Regions from separate parts of the Micromonospora sp. WMMB235 genome, predicted to be linked through region 1. Evidence: riboswitches for the same ligand, from Rfam matches in the RefSeq annotation. Region 1 holds a riboswitch; each other region holds the start of a gene.

Region 1 (5,097 bases):
GACCGGTGCTCGGACTGTCGGCGGCCACGCTCGCGGGTTACCTCGCCGCCATCGTGGTGCTCATGCTCACCCCGGGGCCGGACATGATGTTCGTGCTCGCCAACGCCACCCGGTACGGCCCACGGGCGGGCGCGGTGGCCGCGCTCGGGGTCGCCGCCGGGGAGGCGGTGCACGTCGCCGCCGTGGTGGCCGGGCTCGCCACGCTGATCGCCGCGTCCCCGGTGCTGTTCACCGCGATCCGGTGGGCCGGTGCGGCGTACCTCATCGTGCTGGGCCTGCGGGCGCTGCGCGGCACGGGCCGGCCCGGCGCACCGGCGGACCGGCCGGACGGCGGCGCCGGGCGGGCGTTCCGGCGCGGGCTGCTGACGAACCTGCTCAACCCGAAGATGATCCTGTTCAGTGTGGCGTTCCTGCCGCAGTTCGTCCGGCCCGAGGCGGGCCCGGTGGCGGCGCAGCTGGTGCTGCTCGGGGCGCTGTTCGTCGCGGTGCAGCTAGCCGTGGACCTGGCGCTCGGGGTGGGTGCCGGGCGGTTCGCCAGCCGGTGGGGCGACAGCCGCTGGTCACGGCGCGTCGACCGGCTCTGCGCTGTCGCCTTCGTCGCGCTCGGCGTCCGGCTGGCCGCCGGCTGAGACGCACCGGGGCGCGGTGCGGGCGTCGGCTGGTCGGGGGTCGGCAATGCCCCGGCCGGTTGATCGACTCCATCACGCCGAGGTGGCGGCATCAGAAGCGCTCCGACCCCGCCACCTCGGCGAACTGGCGATGACCATGAGGCCGGTCCCGGTTCGGCTCCGCCGGCGTCCCGGACGCGGGCGGCCGCTCGCGGTCCAGGTGCAGGCGCAGCAGCACCCAGCCCAGCGACACGGCGCCGATGAACACGTACGCGGGCTGGGTGCCGAACGTGTCCCAGCAGGTGTGCAGCGTGACGGCGGCGGCGAAGGTGAGCAGGAACGCCGCCAGCTTCCGGCCGCCGGGCGCGGCGGCGAACGTGAACAGCGCGGCGGCGGTCAGCCCGGTCCAGGCCAGGTGCGCGGCGGGCGCGGTGAGACCGCGTACCAGCAGCGTCCGCTCGACCGCGCCGAGGTTGCCCTCCGACCCGACGAACGCGGCGAACGCGTAGCCCATGGTCTCCAGCGCGGCGAACCCGGCGCCGGAGGCCACGCCGATCACCAGGCCCTGCGCCGGGGACGGGTGCCGCCGCCACAGCAGCAGGATGCCGGCCGGCACGATCAGTTTGGCGGTCTCCTCGGCCAGGCCGACGAGCGCCATCGGCAGGACGCCGAGGCGGTGCAGGGTGCCGTACTCCAGCCAGCCGGCGGCGACCACGCCGACCACGCCGCCGAGGAGCGCGGCGACGCCGACGACGGAGCCGGGGACCGGGCGGCGGGCCGGCCGTCCCTGGGCGAAGGCCAGGAACGTGGCGGGCGCGACGCACGCGCCGAGCACGATCAGCGCCGGGACGAACGTGACGGTCCCGGTGCCGGCGAGTGTCTCCAGCACCAGCAGGTGAAGCCCGACGCCGACGAGCAGGACCGCCACCCACGCCCAGCGGCGTCCGGTATTCCCCATACCGCCGAGTATCGCGCCCGCCGGGTCGCGCCGGAATCGGGGGTAGGCACTGTGGACAGTGAGATCATTCCGACACGCCGACACGACATCTGGTGTTGCACGCAAGCCCTCACCGCCATATATGGTGGTGCCGCAGCTGGTTCGGCCGAACCCTCCGGGGCGGGGCCGAGGCAAGAGGGAACCCGGTGGGAATCCGGGACTGCCCCGCAGCGGTGAGTGGGAACGACAGCCGTCAACAGCACTGGGCCACCGGCCTGGGAAGCGACGGCCGGTAGGCGACCGGCGACCCCGGTCGGGCCCGCGAGTCCGAAGACCTGCCAGCGCGCCGTACGCCTCCGCGTACGGCGGCCGGAGGTCGCGCGGGACGACCGACGCCAGCAGCCGGGCCGGCCGTGCGCCGCGCCCGTTGGCGTCTCCCGCCGTCTCCAGACGGTGACAGCGAGGAGAGGTCATGACTGTCGTGCAGGAGAGTCCCCCGTCCGGAACCGGCGGGTCCGAGACCCGCCGGCCGGCGATGCGGGTACGCAAGCGGGACGGCGACACCGAGCCGGTGGACGTCGGCAAGATCGTCCGGGCGGTCGAGCGCTGGGTCGCCGACCTGGACGAGGTGGACCCGCTGCGGGTGGCCACGAAGACGATAAGCGGGCTCTACGACGGGGCGACCACCGCCGAGCTGGACCGGTTGTCGATCCAGACCGCGGCGGAGCTGATCGGCGAGGAGCCGCAGTACTCGAAGCTGGCGGCGCGGTTGCTCGCCGCGTACGTGGACAAGGAGGTCCGCGGACAGGGCGTGGCGAGCTTCAGCCAGTCGATCGCCTACGCGCACGGGCTGGGACTGATCGGCGACGAGACGGCCGCGTTCGTGGCCCGGCACGCCCGCAAGCTCGACGACGCCGTGGACCCGGACGGCGACCTGCGGTTCGAGTACTTCGGACTGCGTACGGTCGCCGACCGCTACCTGCTGCGGCACCCGCAGTCGCGGCTGGTGGTGGAGACGCCGCAGTACTGGCTGCTGCGGGTGGCCTGCGGGCTGTCCCGCACCCCGGGCGAGGCGGTCGGCTTCTACCGGCTGATGTCCAGCCTGGCGTACCTGCCCAGCTCCCCCACGCTGTTCAACTCCGGCACCCGGCACACCCAGATGTCGTCGTGCTTCCTGGTCGACTCGCCGCGCGACGAGCTGGACTCGATCTACGAGCGGTACCACCAGGTGGCGAAGCTGTCGAAGTTCTCCGGCGGCATCGGCATCTCCTGGTCGCGGGTACGCGGCCGGGGCGCGCTGATCCGGGGCACCAACGGGCGCTCCAACGGCATCGTGCCGTTCCTCAAGACGCTCGACGCCGGGGTGGCCGCGGTCAACCAGGGCGGCCGGCGCAAGGGCGCGGCCTGCGTCTACCTGGAGCCGTGGCACCCGGACGTGGAGGAGTTCCTGGAGCTGCGGGACAACACCGGCGAGGAGTCCCGGCGTACGCACAACCTCAACCTGGCCAACTGGATCCCGGACGAGTTCATGCGCCGGGTCGAGGCCGACGGCGAGTGGTCGCTGGTCGACCCGTCCGACGCCCCGGAACTGCCCGACCTGTACGGCGAGGCGTTCGACGCCGCGTACCGGGCGGCGGAGAAGAACGCGGTCCGCACGGTCCGGGCCCGGGACCTGTACGGGCGGATGATGCGCACGCTCGCGCAGACCGGCAACGGCTGGATGACGTTCAAGGACGCCGCGAACCGGCTGTCCAACCAGACCGGCGAGCCGGGCAACGTGATCCACCTGTCCAACCTGTGCACCGAGATCCTGGAGGTCAACGACGACGCCGAGACGGCGGTGTGCAACCTCAGCTCGGTGAACCTCGGCGCCCACGTCACCGCCGACGGCGTGGACTGGGAGCGGCTGCGCGCCACGGTCCGCACCGCCGTGGTGTTCCTCGACCGGGTGATCGACATCAACTACTACCCGGCCGAGCAGGCGGCGGCGTCGAACCCGCGCTGGCGGCCGGTCGGGCTCGGGCTGATGGGGTTGCAGGACGCGTTCTTCACGCTGCGCCTGCCGTTCGACTCGGCGCAGGCCAAGGAGCTGTCCACTCGCGTGCAGGAGGAGATCCTGCTGACCGCGCTGGAGACCTCCGCCGGGCTGGCCGAGCGGTTCGGGCCGCATCCGGCGTACCCGCAGACCCGGGCCGCGAAGGGTGACCTGCACCCGGACCTGTGGGGCGCGGAGCTGGCGCAGGCCGGACGGTGGGCGGCGCTGCGCGAGCGGATCGCCGCCCACGGGCTGCGCAACTCGCTGCTGGTGGCGATCGCGCCGACCGCCACCATCGCCTCCATCGCCGGCTGCTACGAGTGCGTGGAGCCGCAGGTGTCCAACCTGTTCAAGCGCGAGACCATGTCCGGGGAGTTCCTCCAGGTCAACACGTACCTGGTGCGGGAGCTGAAGGCGCGCGGGCTGTGGACGCCGCAGGTCCGCGACCGGATCAAGCGGGCCGAGGGCTCGGTGCAGGACATCACCGAGCTGCCCGCGCCGGTGCGGGAGCTGTTCCGCACCGCCTGGGAGCTGCCGCAGCGGGCGCTGATCGACCTGGCCGCCGCGCGGGCGCCCTTCGTCGACCAGTCCCAGTCGCTGAACCTGTTCCTGAGCGCGCCGACCATCGGCAAGCTGTCCTCGATGTACCTGTACGCCTGGAAGGCCGGGCTGAAGACCACCTACTACCTGCGTTCCCGTCCCGCCACCCGCATCCAGCAGGCCACCGTCGCGCCGGTGCTCGCCCCGGTCTCCGGCGTGGTCTCCGCCGTGAGCGACGACGAGGCGCTGGCCTGTTCCCTGGAGAACCCCGAGAGCTGCGAGGCATGCCAGTGACCACCACCGCACCGACCCGGCACATGCTGCTCGACCCCGGCATGGACCTGACCCTGCGGCCGATGCGCTACCCGCGCTTCTTCGACCGGTTCAAGGACGCGATCAAGAACACCTGGACGGTCGAGGAGGTGGACCTGCACTCGGACCTCGCCGACCTGGCGAAGCTGTCCCCGGCCGAGCGGCACCTGGTGTCGCGGCTGGTGGCGTTCTTCGCCACCGGCGACACCATCGTCGCCAACAACCTGGTGCTCAACCTCTACCAGCACGTCAACTCCCCGGAGGGCCGGCTCTACCTGTCCCGGCAGCTGTTCGAGGAGGCGGTGCACGTCCAGTTCTACCTGAACCTGCTCGACACGTACGTGCCGGACGAGAAGGAACGGTTCGCCGCGTTCGACGCGGTGGAGAACATCCCGTCGATCGCCCGCAAGGCCGAGTTCTGCTTCCGGTGGATCGACTCGATCTTCGAGCTGCGCGAGCTGCGGACCCGCGCGGACCGGCGGGCGTTCCTGCTCAACCTGATCTGCTTCGCCGCGTGCATCGAGGGCCTGTTCTTCTACGGCGCCTTCGCCTACGTCTACTTCCTGCGCTCCCGGGGCCTGCTCAACGGGCTGGCCTCCGGCACCAACTGGGTGTTCCGGGACGAGTCGATGCACATGGCGTTCGCCTTCGACGTGGTGGAGACC
Region 2 (5,097 bases), 5.3 Mb from region 1:
TGGCCCTCTACAACCCGCGCTCACGCTCACGCACCGAACAGGTCGCGCAGGCCCGGGCCGTGCTGCTGGAGCACAAGTCCCCCCGGACGGTCGTGGTCGTGGGCCGCGACATCGGCCGGGCCGGGGAGAGCCTCACCGTCACCTCGCTCGGCGAACTGGACCCTGGCAGCATCGACATGAAATGCCTGTTGATCATCGGCGCCTCGGCGACGCGAGTCACCGCGGCCGGACGTGTCTGGAGCCCGCGCTTCGTGCCCTGATCAGCCGCGCACGCGGCGCTCGCGACCGGCCGAGTAGAGGAACGACTCGCCGCCACGGACGTCCCCGGCCAGCGCCGGGCCGACCAGGATGACCGCTGCCTGTCGCAGACCGGCCTGCTCGACCCGGCCGCCGATGTCGGCCAGCGTGCCGCGCAGGATGAGCTCCTGCGGCTGCGACACCCGGTGCACCACGACTATGGGGCAGTCGTGGCCGTAGTAGCCAGCCAGTTCGGCGGCCAGCTCGCGGGTACGCGTGACCGCCAGGTGCAGGGCGAGCGTCGCGCCGGTCGCGGCGAACGCGGCGAGCTTCTCTCCCGACGGCATGACCGTGGACCGGGCCTGCGCGCGGGTGAGCACGACCGACTGGGCCAGCTCCGGGACGGTCAGCTCGGCGCCGACGGCGGCGGCAGCAGCCGCATAGGCCGGCACGCCGGGCGTGACGTCCCACGGGACCCGGGCGGCGTCGAGCCGGCGTGCCTGCTCGTGCACCGCCGAGTACAGCGACGGGTCACCGGAGCACAGCCGTACGACCTCGGACCCGTCGGCGTGTGCCTGGACCAGGTGCGTGGTGATCTGGTCCAGGTCGAGGTGCTGGGTGTCGATCAGCCGGGCGTCGTCACGGCAGTGCTCCAGCACCTCGGCGTCGAGGTACGTGCCCGGGTACAGGCACACGTCGGCGGACTCGAGCAGGCGTACCGCGCGGAGGGTGAGCAGGTCGGCGGCGCCGGGCCCGGCCCCGACGAAATGGACGGTCATGAATCTCCCTTGACGATGGACCACTGGCTGACTGCCCGTGCGGGCGTCCAGCCGGTGAAGCCGCCGAGCGGTTCGGCGCGTTCGACGTGCAGGCGGACGAGTTCACCGCCGCGCCGGCTGTGCTGCTCCAGCAGCACCGCCTCGGTCTCGGCGGTGACACCGTGCACGACGAGCCGTCCACCGGCGCCGAGCGCATCCCAGCAGGTGTCCAGCACGCCGGGGACGGTGGCCCCGCCGCCGACGAACACCGCGTCGGGACGGTCCAGGCCGGACAGGGCCCCGGGCGCCGAACCCTCGACCAGACACAGACCCGGCACGCCGAGGGCAGCGGCGTTGCGGTGCACCAGCGCGGCCCGGTCGGAGCGGGGCTCCACCGCGATCGTCCGTGCCGTCGGCCAGGCCCGCATCCACTCCACACCGATCGAGCCGCTGCCGGCGCCGACGTCCCACAGCAGCTGACCGGGCGCGGGCGCGAGCCGGGCCAGGGCACTGGCCCGCAGGTCACGTTTGGTGATCTGCCCGCCGTGCTCGAACGCGTCGTCGGGCAACACGCCGCCCGAGGCCCAGCCCGGACCGGCACCGCGAGCTTCGACAGCGAGAACGTTCAACCGCGGCACGTCGTTCAGGTCCCACCCGGCCGCGGTGGTCGCGGTACACGACTCACCGGCGGCACCGAGGTCACCGAGCACGACCAGCCTGGACTGCCCCCAACCGAGCCCGGTCAGCACCGCGGCCACGGCCGCGGGTGTCGTCTCGTCGCTGGACAGCACGAGCAGCCGGCGCCCGGCCGAGAGCGCAGGCACGATCAGCCGTAGGTCCCGGCCGACCAGGCTGACCGTGGTGACGGACTCGGCCGGCCATCCGAGACGTGCTCGGGCGAGGGCTACCGAGGAGACCCCGGGCACGATCGTCACGCGCTCCGGGCCCAGGACGTCCAGCAGCGTCGTGCCGATACCCGACACGAGCGGGTCGCCGGAGGCCAGCACGACAACCGGCCCTCGCGCGGAGGCGAGCACACCTGGCAGATTGTCCCGCAGCGGCGACGGCCACGCCACGCGCTGCTGGCCGTCGACGGGCGGCACCGCCTCGAGGTGCCGCCGCCCGCCGAGCAGCGTCGCGGCCGCCCGCACCAGCGCCCGGGACGGCTCCGGCAGACCCACCCACCCGTCAGCCCCGATCCCCACCACGGTCACCCGCTCCTCCATGGAGATGCACCCTAGCCGCCCACCGGCCCTTGCCCCGGCCACCGGGGCGTCTATGGTGATGCACAGGTTCGAGGTGCCCCACGACCGTGGTCGCGGGGAGAATCTGGGAAGCCGGTGAGAATCCGGCACAGGGCCCGCTGCGGTGATCCAGGCATTGACCTGGGAAGTCCGAAGACCGGCCTCGATCCGATCCACGGCGCATGCCGCGTCGTGGACCGCCATGGCAGATCGAGCGGGAGCCCTACATGCCAGCGCAGTACCCCTTTTGTGCCGTCGTCGGCGCCGACGACATGACTCTCGCCCTCACCCTGGTCGCGATCGATCCGCTCATCGGCGGTGTCCTGATCCGCGGGGAGAAGGGCACTGCCAAGACCACTACCGTGCGCGGCCTCGCCGAGGTGCTCCCGGCGGTACGGGTCTATGCGGGCGACCGGTTCTCCATCGACCCGGACGATCCCTCGGCGGTCTGCCCCGACGGGCCGTTCGACGTGCCCACGCCCGTCGTCGAACGGCCGGTACGCCTCGTCGAACTACCCGTCGGAGCCGGCGACGACCGGGTGACCGGATCGCTGAAGCTCGATGCCGCGCTGCGAGACGGCGTCGTCGCGTTCGAGCCTGGCCTGCTGGCCCGGGCCCATCGTGGCCTGCTGTACGTCGACGAGGTCAACCTGCTGCCGGACCACCTGGTCGACCTGCTGCTCGACGCCGCGGCGACCGGCCGGGTCAGCGTCGAACGCGACGGTGTCTCGGTCGAGCATGCCTCCCGGTTCGTGTTGATCGGCACGATGAACCCGGAGGAGGGCGAACTGCGCCCGCAGCTGCTCGACCGGTTCGGCCTGACGGTCGAGGTCGCCGCCCCGCGTGACCCCGTCCTGCGGGTGCAGGCGGTCCGCCGCCGGCTCGCATTCGACGCCGACCCGGAGGGCTTCGCCACACGCTGGGCCGGCGAGCAGGAAGCCCTGCGCACCCGGCTGGCCGCCGCCCGGCGCTCGCTGGCCGGTGTCGTGCTCGACGACGAGACGCTGACCAGGATCGCCGAGCTGTGCGCCGCGTTCGACGTGGACGGCCTGCGTGCGGACCTCGTCACCGCTCGCGCCGCCGCGGCGCACGCGGCCTGGCGGGGACGTACGCGAGTGACACTCGAGGACATCCGCATCGCCGCCCGTCTCGCGCTGCCGCACCGCCGCCGCCGCAACCCCTTCGACGAGCCCGGCCTGGACCAGGACCGCCTGGACGACCTACTCGGCCACAACGACCCCGACCCCGGACCCGACGGTCCCGGCGGCGGTCTGCCCGACGACACCGGGCACGACAGATCGGCCGGGGACGTGCCCGGCTCTCCCGGCGAGAGCCCGCCCGTACCGGAGCCCGAACGGCAGGCCGCCACATCGATGGCATCCGCGGGCGAGCCCGCACGTGCCCGCTTGCTGGTCGTGAAAGGAACCGGCGACGGTCAGGCCGGCCGGCGGTCCCGGGCACGAACACCGCAGGGCCGTGTCGCCGGGCAGCGGCGGCGCACGTCCGGCGACGGCCGGCTGCACCTGCCGGGCACCATCACCGCGGCGGCGCCGCATCAGCATTCCCGGGGTGGCTTGACCGGCGGTCGCGGCCTCGCGCTCGTGCCCGGCGACCTGCGCCGGGCCGAGACCGTCGGGCGCGAGTCGAACCTCGTGCTGCTGTGCGTGGACGCGTCCGGTTCGATGGCGGCCCGCCGCCGCATGGAGCAGGTCAAGACCGCTGTGCTGTCGCTGCTGCTGGACGCCTACCGCCGCCGGGACAAGGTCGCACTGGTGACGTTCCGCCGGCACACCGCCGAGGTCGTCCTGCCACCGACCGGCTCGGTCGACGTCGCCTCCCGCCGCCTGGCCGACCTACCGGCCGGTGGCCGGACCCCGCTCGCGGAGGGCCTGGAACGCAGTGGCGAGGTGCTGCGCCGGGAGGCGCTGCGCGACCCGTCCCGCCGGCCCCTGCTCGTCGTGGTGACCGACGGCCGCGCCACCTCCGGCCCGGACCCGCTGGGTCGTGCCCACCGCGCCGCCGCCGCGCTCGCCACCAGCGGTGTCCAGGTCGTCGTCGTGGACTGCGAGACCGGACGATTCCGGCTCGGCCTCGCCGCCCGGCTTGCCACTCATCTGAGGGCCGAGCACGTGCCGCTCGGTGAAGTGACCGCCGACGGGCTCACCGGGGTCGTTCGCACGGCGACCGCTCCGCGGGCGGGGGTGGCCTGATGCCGCAGGGTAAGCCGCTCACCGTCCCGGACGACGGCAGCACCACCCGCCAGCGGCGCAACCGGCCGCTGCTGATGGTCCACACCGGAAACGGCAAGGGCAAGTCGACCGCCGCCTTCGGCATGGCGATGCGCGCCTGGAACCAGGGCTGGGACATCGGGGTGTTCCAGTTCGTGAAGTCGGCCAAGTGGCGCATCGGGGAACAGACCGTCCTGGAGAGGCTCGGGCTGCTGCACGAGCAGACCGGCGAAGGCGGGCCAGTCGAGTGGCACAAAATGGGCTCCGGATGGTCCTGGAGCCGTAAGAGCGGCACCGAGGCGGACCACGCCGCGGACGCCGCCGAGGGCTGGGCGGAGGTGAAGCGCCGTATCCAGGCGGAACGGCACCAGCTCTACATCCTGGACGAGTTCACCTATCCGATGCAGTGGGGCTGGGTCGACGTCGGCGACGTCGTGGAGACACTGGTCCACCGTCCCGGCCGTCAGCACGTGATCGTCACCGGGCGCCGGGCCGACCCCCGGCTGATCGAGGCAGCCGATCTGGTGACCGAGATGCAGCACGTCAAGCACCCGATGGACGTCGGCCAGAAGGGCCAACGAGGCATCGAATGGTGAGCCTTCCGCGGCTGATCGTCGCGGCGCCGGCCTC
Region 3 (5,097 bases), 1.5 Mb from region 1:
CGACACTGCCCGGCGCGGGGTTGTAGCCGGTCGCCCCCGACGTGCTGTAGGACCAGGAGCCGCCGCTGGACGCATGCCAGTACGACCAGTACGCCGTGGCCGGCGGGGTGTTGACGCACGGCTCGGTCGCGGCGGTGGGCTTGCCGTTGATCCGGCAGACGAAGGCCAGGCCCCAGCGGGCGGTGCCGGTGACTGTGAAGCCGGCGGCCTGAAGCGCGGCCAGGCCGGTGGCCGGATCGCCCGGCGCACAGGCGACCTGGACGCCGCCGCCGAGCGTGGCGAAGTCGACGACCACCGTGACTCCCGAGGTGCCCGCGCAGGCGGCGGCGTGCGCCGCCCGGGGCGCGGGTTCGACTGCGGTCAGCGCGACGCCGGCCACGACGGCGGCCAGGAGACCGGCCAGCCAGGTGCGGACTGTGGAACGATGACGGAACACGGATCCTCCTGTGATCGGGCGAGCGGCGAAGCGGTTCACGGGCAGGCGAGCGCCGGTGCGCCGGGGTCGGCGCCGACGGCGGACAGACGGGCGTACCCGATCCCGGTGAGACCGAGGACGGCCTGGGCGGTCGCCCGGGGTGCGGTGGCCGGGTCGAAGCCGCCGCCGTCGAAGTCGACAGCGCCCCGGTCGGCCGGCGCCCCGGCGCAGCCGACCTGAAGTCCGGCGAGGAATGCCCGGGCCCGCGCCCAGGCCGGCAGCCGGTGGCCGTCGCGCAGGGCCTGCGCGGCGAGGCCGGTGCTGTTGGCGTTCGGCGTGCCGCCCGCGTTGGCGAAGCCGCCGTCGGCACGCTGAACGGACACCAGCCAGCGCAGCCCGGCGGCGGCGTCGGCCGGACGGTCCGCGGCGCGCAGCGCCTGTGCCGCGAGCGCGGTGGCGTCCACGTCGGACGTGCAGACCGGTTGCGCGGGCAGCAGCGGGTAGCCGCCGTCCGGGCACCGGGTGCCGGCCAGCCAGGCAGCCGCCGCCGGTGGCGCCCCGGCCGCCGTACGGTCCAGCGCCAGCAGCGCGAAGGATTGGCTGAACGCGTTGCTGTAGTCGCCGTACGCGGACCGGTCGCTGAACCTGCCGGCCGGCGTCTGGAGCGAGCGCAGCCGGGCGATCAGGTCCACCCCGCCGACGTCGGCCGGGTCGCCGCCGCGCACCTGCACGGCGAGGGCGAGCTTGGCGGTCGCACCCGCGTACGCCTCGGAGACGCCGTCGCCGAGGTAGCCGTCGCGGATGTCCGGCCGGGTGACCCAGGCCAGCGCGTCGGCGCCGTGGTCGTCGGCGACGCCGGTGGCGGCGAAGGCGAACACGGCGTCGAGGGTCAGCCCCTGGTCGGGGTACGCGACACCGTCGAAGACCGCCTCGAAGCGTTCGCCGTCGACGAGTTGCCGGGCGAGCCAGCCGCCGGCGGCCTCCGGGCGGGTGAGGGCGGCGCGCTCGGGGGCGGCGACGGCGGGTGTGGTGAGGGTGAGAGCGGCGAGTACGCCGCAGAGGAGCGCGAGCAGGCGGTGCCGGCTTCGGCGGACGACCATCGGAAGCGCCTTTCCGGCCCGGCGGTCGTCGAAAGCCCGGACGACCGCGGCAACGCCGCGTCGACCGGGACTCCGACCCGTGGGCCACGACGGGTGGGGAGCGGATGCACGCGTACGACGGGTATTCGGGCTCGCCGCCGCAGATCTCTCTGGGCGGCCTACCGTTGCGGGCCAGCGCCGGATTTCGACCGGTCTTCCCCCGCACGTACACGCGGTGGTTCAGTTGTCGCGACAGTCTGCTGTGGCCGGAGCGCCGATGTCAATGCGCCAGGAACCGGACACGTGCCGTGACGGCCGGCAGGACGCCCGGTGAAGACCGGGCGTCCTCCACCTCGTGGTCACTGTCAGCGGGGCCGGAAGCCGGTCATCGGCGGAACGGCCCGGTGACGCAGTAGGTGATCCCGCCGGAGGACGAGCCGGTCGTGCCGCGTTGCGACGAGAAGTACAGCCGGTCCCCCGCCGGGGTGAAGGCCGGCCCGGTGATCTCCGAACCGCTCTGTCCGGTGATCCGCAGGAAGACCGAGATCTTGTCGTCGGGCGTGATCATGCAGATCTCCATGTTCCCGCCGTCCTCGGCGACGTACAGGTCACCGGCAGTGGACCCGGTGATGTTGTCGACCCCGGTCAGCGGAGGGGTGCCCGGACTGACCAGGTTGTCGTCGTAGGCGAGCTCGTACGTGCCGGCGGCCAGGTTGACCTGCCACACGCGGTTGTCGCCCTTCGTGGTGAACCAGACGGTGTCATCCGCGTAGTGACAGCCCTCGCCGCCGTTGAACGTCTTCGCGCCGGACACCTGCTGCCGGGTCGGGGTGGGCGAGCCGTCCGGGTCGGGCACCGTGGCCCAGGTGAACGTGCCGGAGGTCGCCGTACCGGCGCGGAAGACCTGGAGGGTTCCGGCGGAGAGGTCGCCCCAGGTGGTCGGCACGAACCGGTAGAACTTGCCGTCGGTCTCGTCCTCGGTCAGGTAGACGACCCGGCGGACCGGGTCGGCCGCGGCCGCCTCGTGCTTGAACCGGCCCAGCGCGGGACGCGCCACGGCGGTCCCGCCGAGGGGGTACGTCTCGAAGACCCGGCCCAGGGACACCTCCTCGCAGGAGAGCCAGGTGTTCCACGGTGTCTTGCCCCCGGCGCAGTTGTTGTTGGTTCCGGAGAGGATCCGCGACGCCCCGACCACGGTGCCGCTGGAGTCGAAGACGAGGCGTGAGGCACCGCCGCCCGCACCGGCTGACACCTCGGAGTTCGACACGTAGATCCAGCCGGTGCCGTTCGGGAACACGGCGCCACCGTCCGGAGCGTCGTGCCAGGTGTACGACGTCCCCGGCACCGTCCGACGGGATCGTGCGACGATCGAGCTGGTGAAGCCGGCCGGCAACTGGATGCCGTTGGCGTCGGCGGGCTGGAGCCCGCCGTAGGGGCCCGCCGCGTTCTGCGCCGGGGCTCCGTACGCCGCCGACCACGCGGTGAACGGCAGCGCGACAGCGCCCGCACCGACGACAGTGGCCCGCAGCATTGCTCGACGATCCATGGAACCTCCTCGGTAGGTTCCCCAGATCTGACCGGGCGGAGCTTACGCACATCGATCTGTTGGATGAACGTCGATGGACGCCTCGGTGCGCGGCGTCGTGTCGGCCGTCTCGTCCGTCGCGTGCCGGTGACGGGAGCGACTCGCGGTCGGCCCCCGCCACCGTTCGCATGGCTGGTCAGCCCTTGCGCCACTTCTGGTTGGCCGTGCCCCCGCAGTCCCAGAGCTGGAGCCTCGCGCCGTCGTTGCCGTTCCAGTCCTTGATGTCGACGCACTTGCCGGCCTGGAGGTTGACCAGGTCTCCGGCCGCGTTCAGGGTGAACTGCTGGGCGCCGGTGCCGTTGCAGGTGTAGAGCTGCACCGCCGCCCCGTTCGCGGTGGACCCGGCGTCGACGTCCATGCATTTGTTGTTCTGGCTCTTGAGCGCCGTGCCGCTGAACGTCCACTTCTGCGCGTTGGTGTTGTTGCAGTTCCACATCTGCAACGGCGCGCGGTCGACGAAGTTGGAGCTCGGCACGTCGATGCACTTGTTGTTCCAGTTGCTGACCACTGGCACCCCGGTGGTCGGGGTGCCGCCGCCACCGCCGGTGAACGGGCTGAGGATCAGTCCGGCCGAACGGGGATCGCCGTCGTGCACCAGCGACTCGAATCCACCGACGTCGTCGAAGGCGAACGCGTACGCCCGGCCGTCGGTCATGTTGGCGTGGATCAGGCGTGCGTACTGGTTGGTGGGGTTGCTGCGGTAGAAGTCGGCGGCGTTCGTGCTGGGCTGGGTGTCGACGGTGCCGAGCGTGCCTCGGTTGAGGGCGGCGCAGAGCGTACGCGAGATCGGGCCGACCACCTGGTCGTTCGGCGCGGGCAGGTCGCCGTCGCAGCCCCAGACGCTGGCCGAGGAGGGCCGGTTGAAGGAGGCGACCACCTGGCCGCTGCCGTTGGTGAAGGTCATGGTGTTGCCCGAGGTGCGGCCGTAGTACCGGATGGCCGGCTGGTCGGCGAAGGGCGCCACGGTCAGGGTCTTCGTGGTGTACGCGTTCCACGCGGACGCGATGTACGAGTCCAGGTAGGTGGTGCTGAGCAGGCCGGCCCCGGCCGCCTTGCCCGGAGCCAGGACGCGCAGCACGGTCCCGTCGGAGCGGGTGTGGACGGTGCCGGCCCAGCCCGGCTGCGCCCGGATCCCGTCGATCACCGCGTTGCGTCCGTTGGCCACCACGTCGCCGGTGCGCTTGGTGACGCCGTTGGCGCCGGTCACGGTGACCGCGTGCGGGATCGCGAACATGTCGACCTGGGAGCTGTTGAGCCACAGCCCGGAGTCGTTGTAGGTGAACTCGCTCCAGTCGAAGAGGATGTCGCGGTTCGCGTCACCGGCCGCCCAGGGCGCGGGCTGCACCAGTCCGTCCGGGGTGAGGAAGAACTTGAGCTTCTGCCCGAGGGAGAAGTAGGCCCGGCCGGAGAAGCCGCGGGGGAACTGGATCGTGGTGCTGCCGCCGTTGCCGGGGCCCGGTATGGAGACGTCCGGCGCGGGTGACGGCGGGAGCTGCCCGCCGGTCCACGGTACGAATCCGCCGCCGGAGGTGACGTAGCCGAGCCGGCCGGAGGACAGCTGGACGCCGATGACGTAGAGGTGGACCGGGTCGCTGCGGCCGGTGGTGTTGGTGACGGTGACCGGCAGCAACGCCGGTCCGACCGCCTGGGCGGGCGTAGCGACGACGGCGCCGGTGAGCCCGGCGAGCAGGGCGGACGCGGCGGCGAGCAGCCTTCTTCGGAGACGCATGGGGACACCTCGCGGGAGACAGGGGGACGGGAGAGCGCTCTCTCAGCAGGGTCCAATTGTTAATATTGTTTGTCAATAGGTGGTTGCCTATGGATCAGGGCCACGGCGAAGGTCACCGGTTGATTAAGATCCACTACGGAACAGTCGACTGTGGATTGGGTAGGTAGGTACATGAAACGCATGCTTTCGGCGCTGACGGCGCTGGTGACCGTCGCGGCGGGCCTGACTGTCGGCGCCCCCGCCGCCCAGGCGGCCGGCTCCTGCTCGGGGACCATCACCTACAGCCAGG

The links. A riboswitch is a leader RNA that binds a small molecule or an ion and turns the genes downstream of it on or off. The one in region 1 is predicted to bind cobalamin.
Region 2: linked by a shared signal. The riboswitch ahead of BFV98_RS30855 (magnesium chelatase subunit D family protein) and the one ahead of BFV98_RS07060 (ribonucleoside-diphosphate reductase subunit alpha) in region 1 are both predicted to bind cobalamin.
Region 3: linked by a shared signal. The riboswitch ahead of BFV98_RS00560 (peptidase) and the one ahead of BFV98_RS07060 (ribonucleoside-diphosphate reductase subunit alpha) in region 1 are both predicted to bind cobalamin.

Annotation. Positions count from the first base shown of each region.
Region 1 covers NZ_MDRX01000001.1:1,620,249-1,625,345, forward strand. Annotated here, with positions in the region: gene BFV98_RS07045 (acyl-CoA thioesterase) at 1-2, shown strand, start outside; gene BFV98_RS07050 (LysE family translocator) at 6-629, shown strand; gene BFV98_RS07055 (PrsW family glutamic-type intramembrane protease) at 721-1,566, opposite strand; cobalamin riboswitch at 1,687-1,903, shown strand; gene BFV98_RS07060 (ribonucleoside-diphosphate reductase subunit alpha) at 2,018-4,414, shown strand; gene BFV98_RS07065 (ribonucleotide-diphosphate reductase subunit beta) at 4,405-5,097, shown strand, end outside.
Region 2 covers NZ_MDRX01000001.1:6,926,162-6,931,258, reverse strand. Annotated here, with positions in the region: gene BFV98_RS30870 (precorrin-2 C(20)-methyltransferase) at 1-260, shown strand, start outside; gene BFV98_RS30865 (cobalt-precorrin-4/precorrin-4 C(11)-methyltransferase) at 261-1,016, opposite strand; gene BFV98_RS30860 (bifunctional cobalt-precorrin-7 (C(5))-methyltransferase/cobalt-precorrin-6B (C(15))-methyltransferase) at 1,013-2,221, opposite strand; cobalamin riboswitch at 2,276-2,420, shown strand; gene BFV98_RS30855 (magnesium chelatase subunit D family protein) at 2,467-4,449, shown strand; gene cobO (cob(I)yrinic acid a,c-diamide adenosyltransferase) at 4,449-5,063, shown strand; gene BFV98_RS30845 (cobyrinate a,c-diamide synthase) at 5,057-5,097, shown strand, end outside.
Region 3 covers NZ_MDRX01000001.1:120,252-125,348, reverse strand. Annotated here, with positions in the region: gene BFV98_RS00565 (hypothetical protein) at 1-436, opposite strand, end outside; gene BFV98_RS00560 (peptidase) at 472-1,515, opposite strand; cobalamin riboswitch at 1,614-1,750, opposite strand; gene BFV98_RS00555 (alkaline phosphatase PhoX) at 1,880-3,040, opposite strand; gene BFV98_RS00550 (beta-1,3-glucanase family protein) at 3,216-4,808, opposite strand; gene BFV98_RS00545 (hypothetical protein) at 4,980-5,097, shown strand, end outside.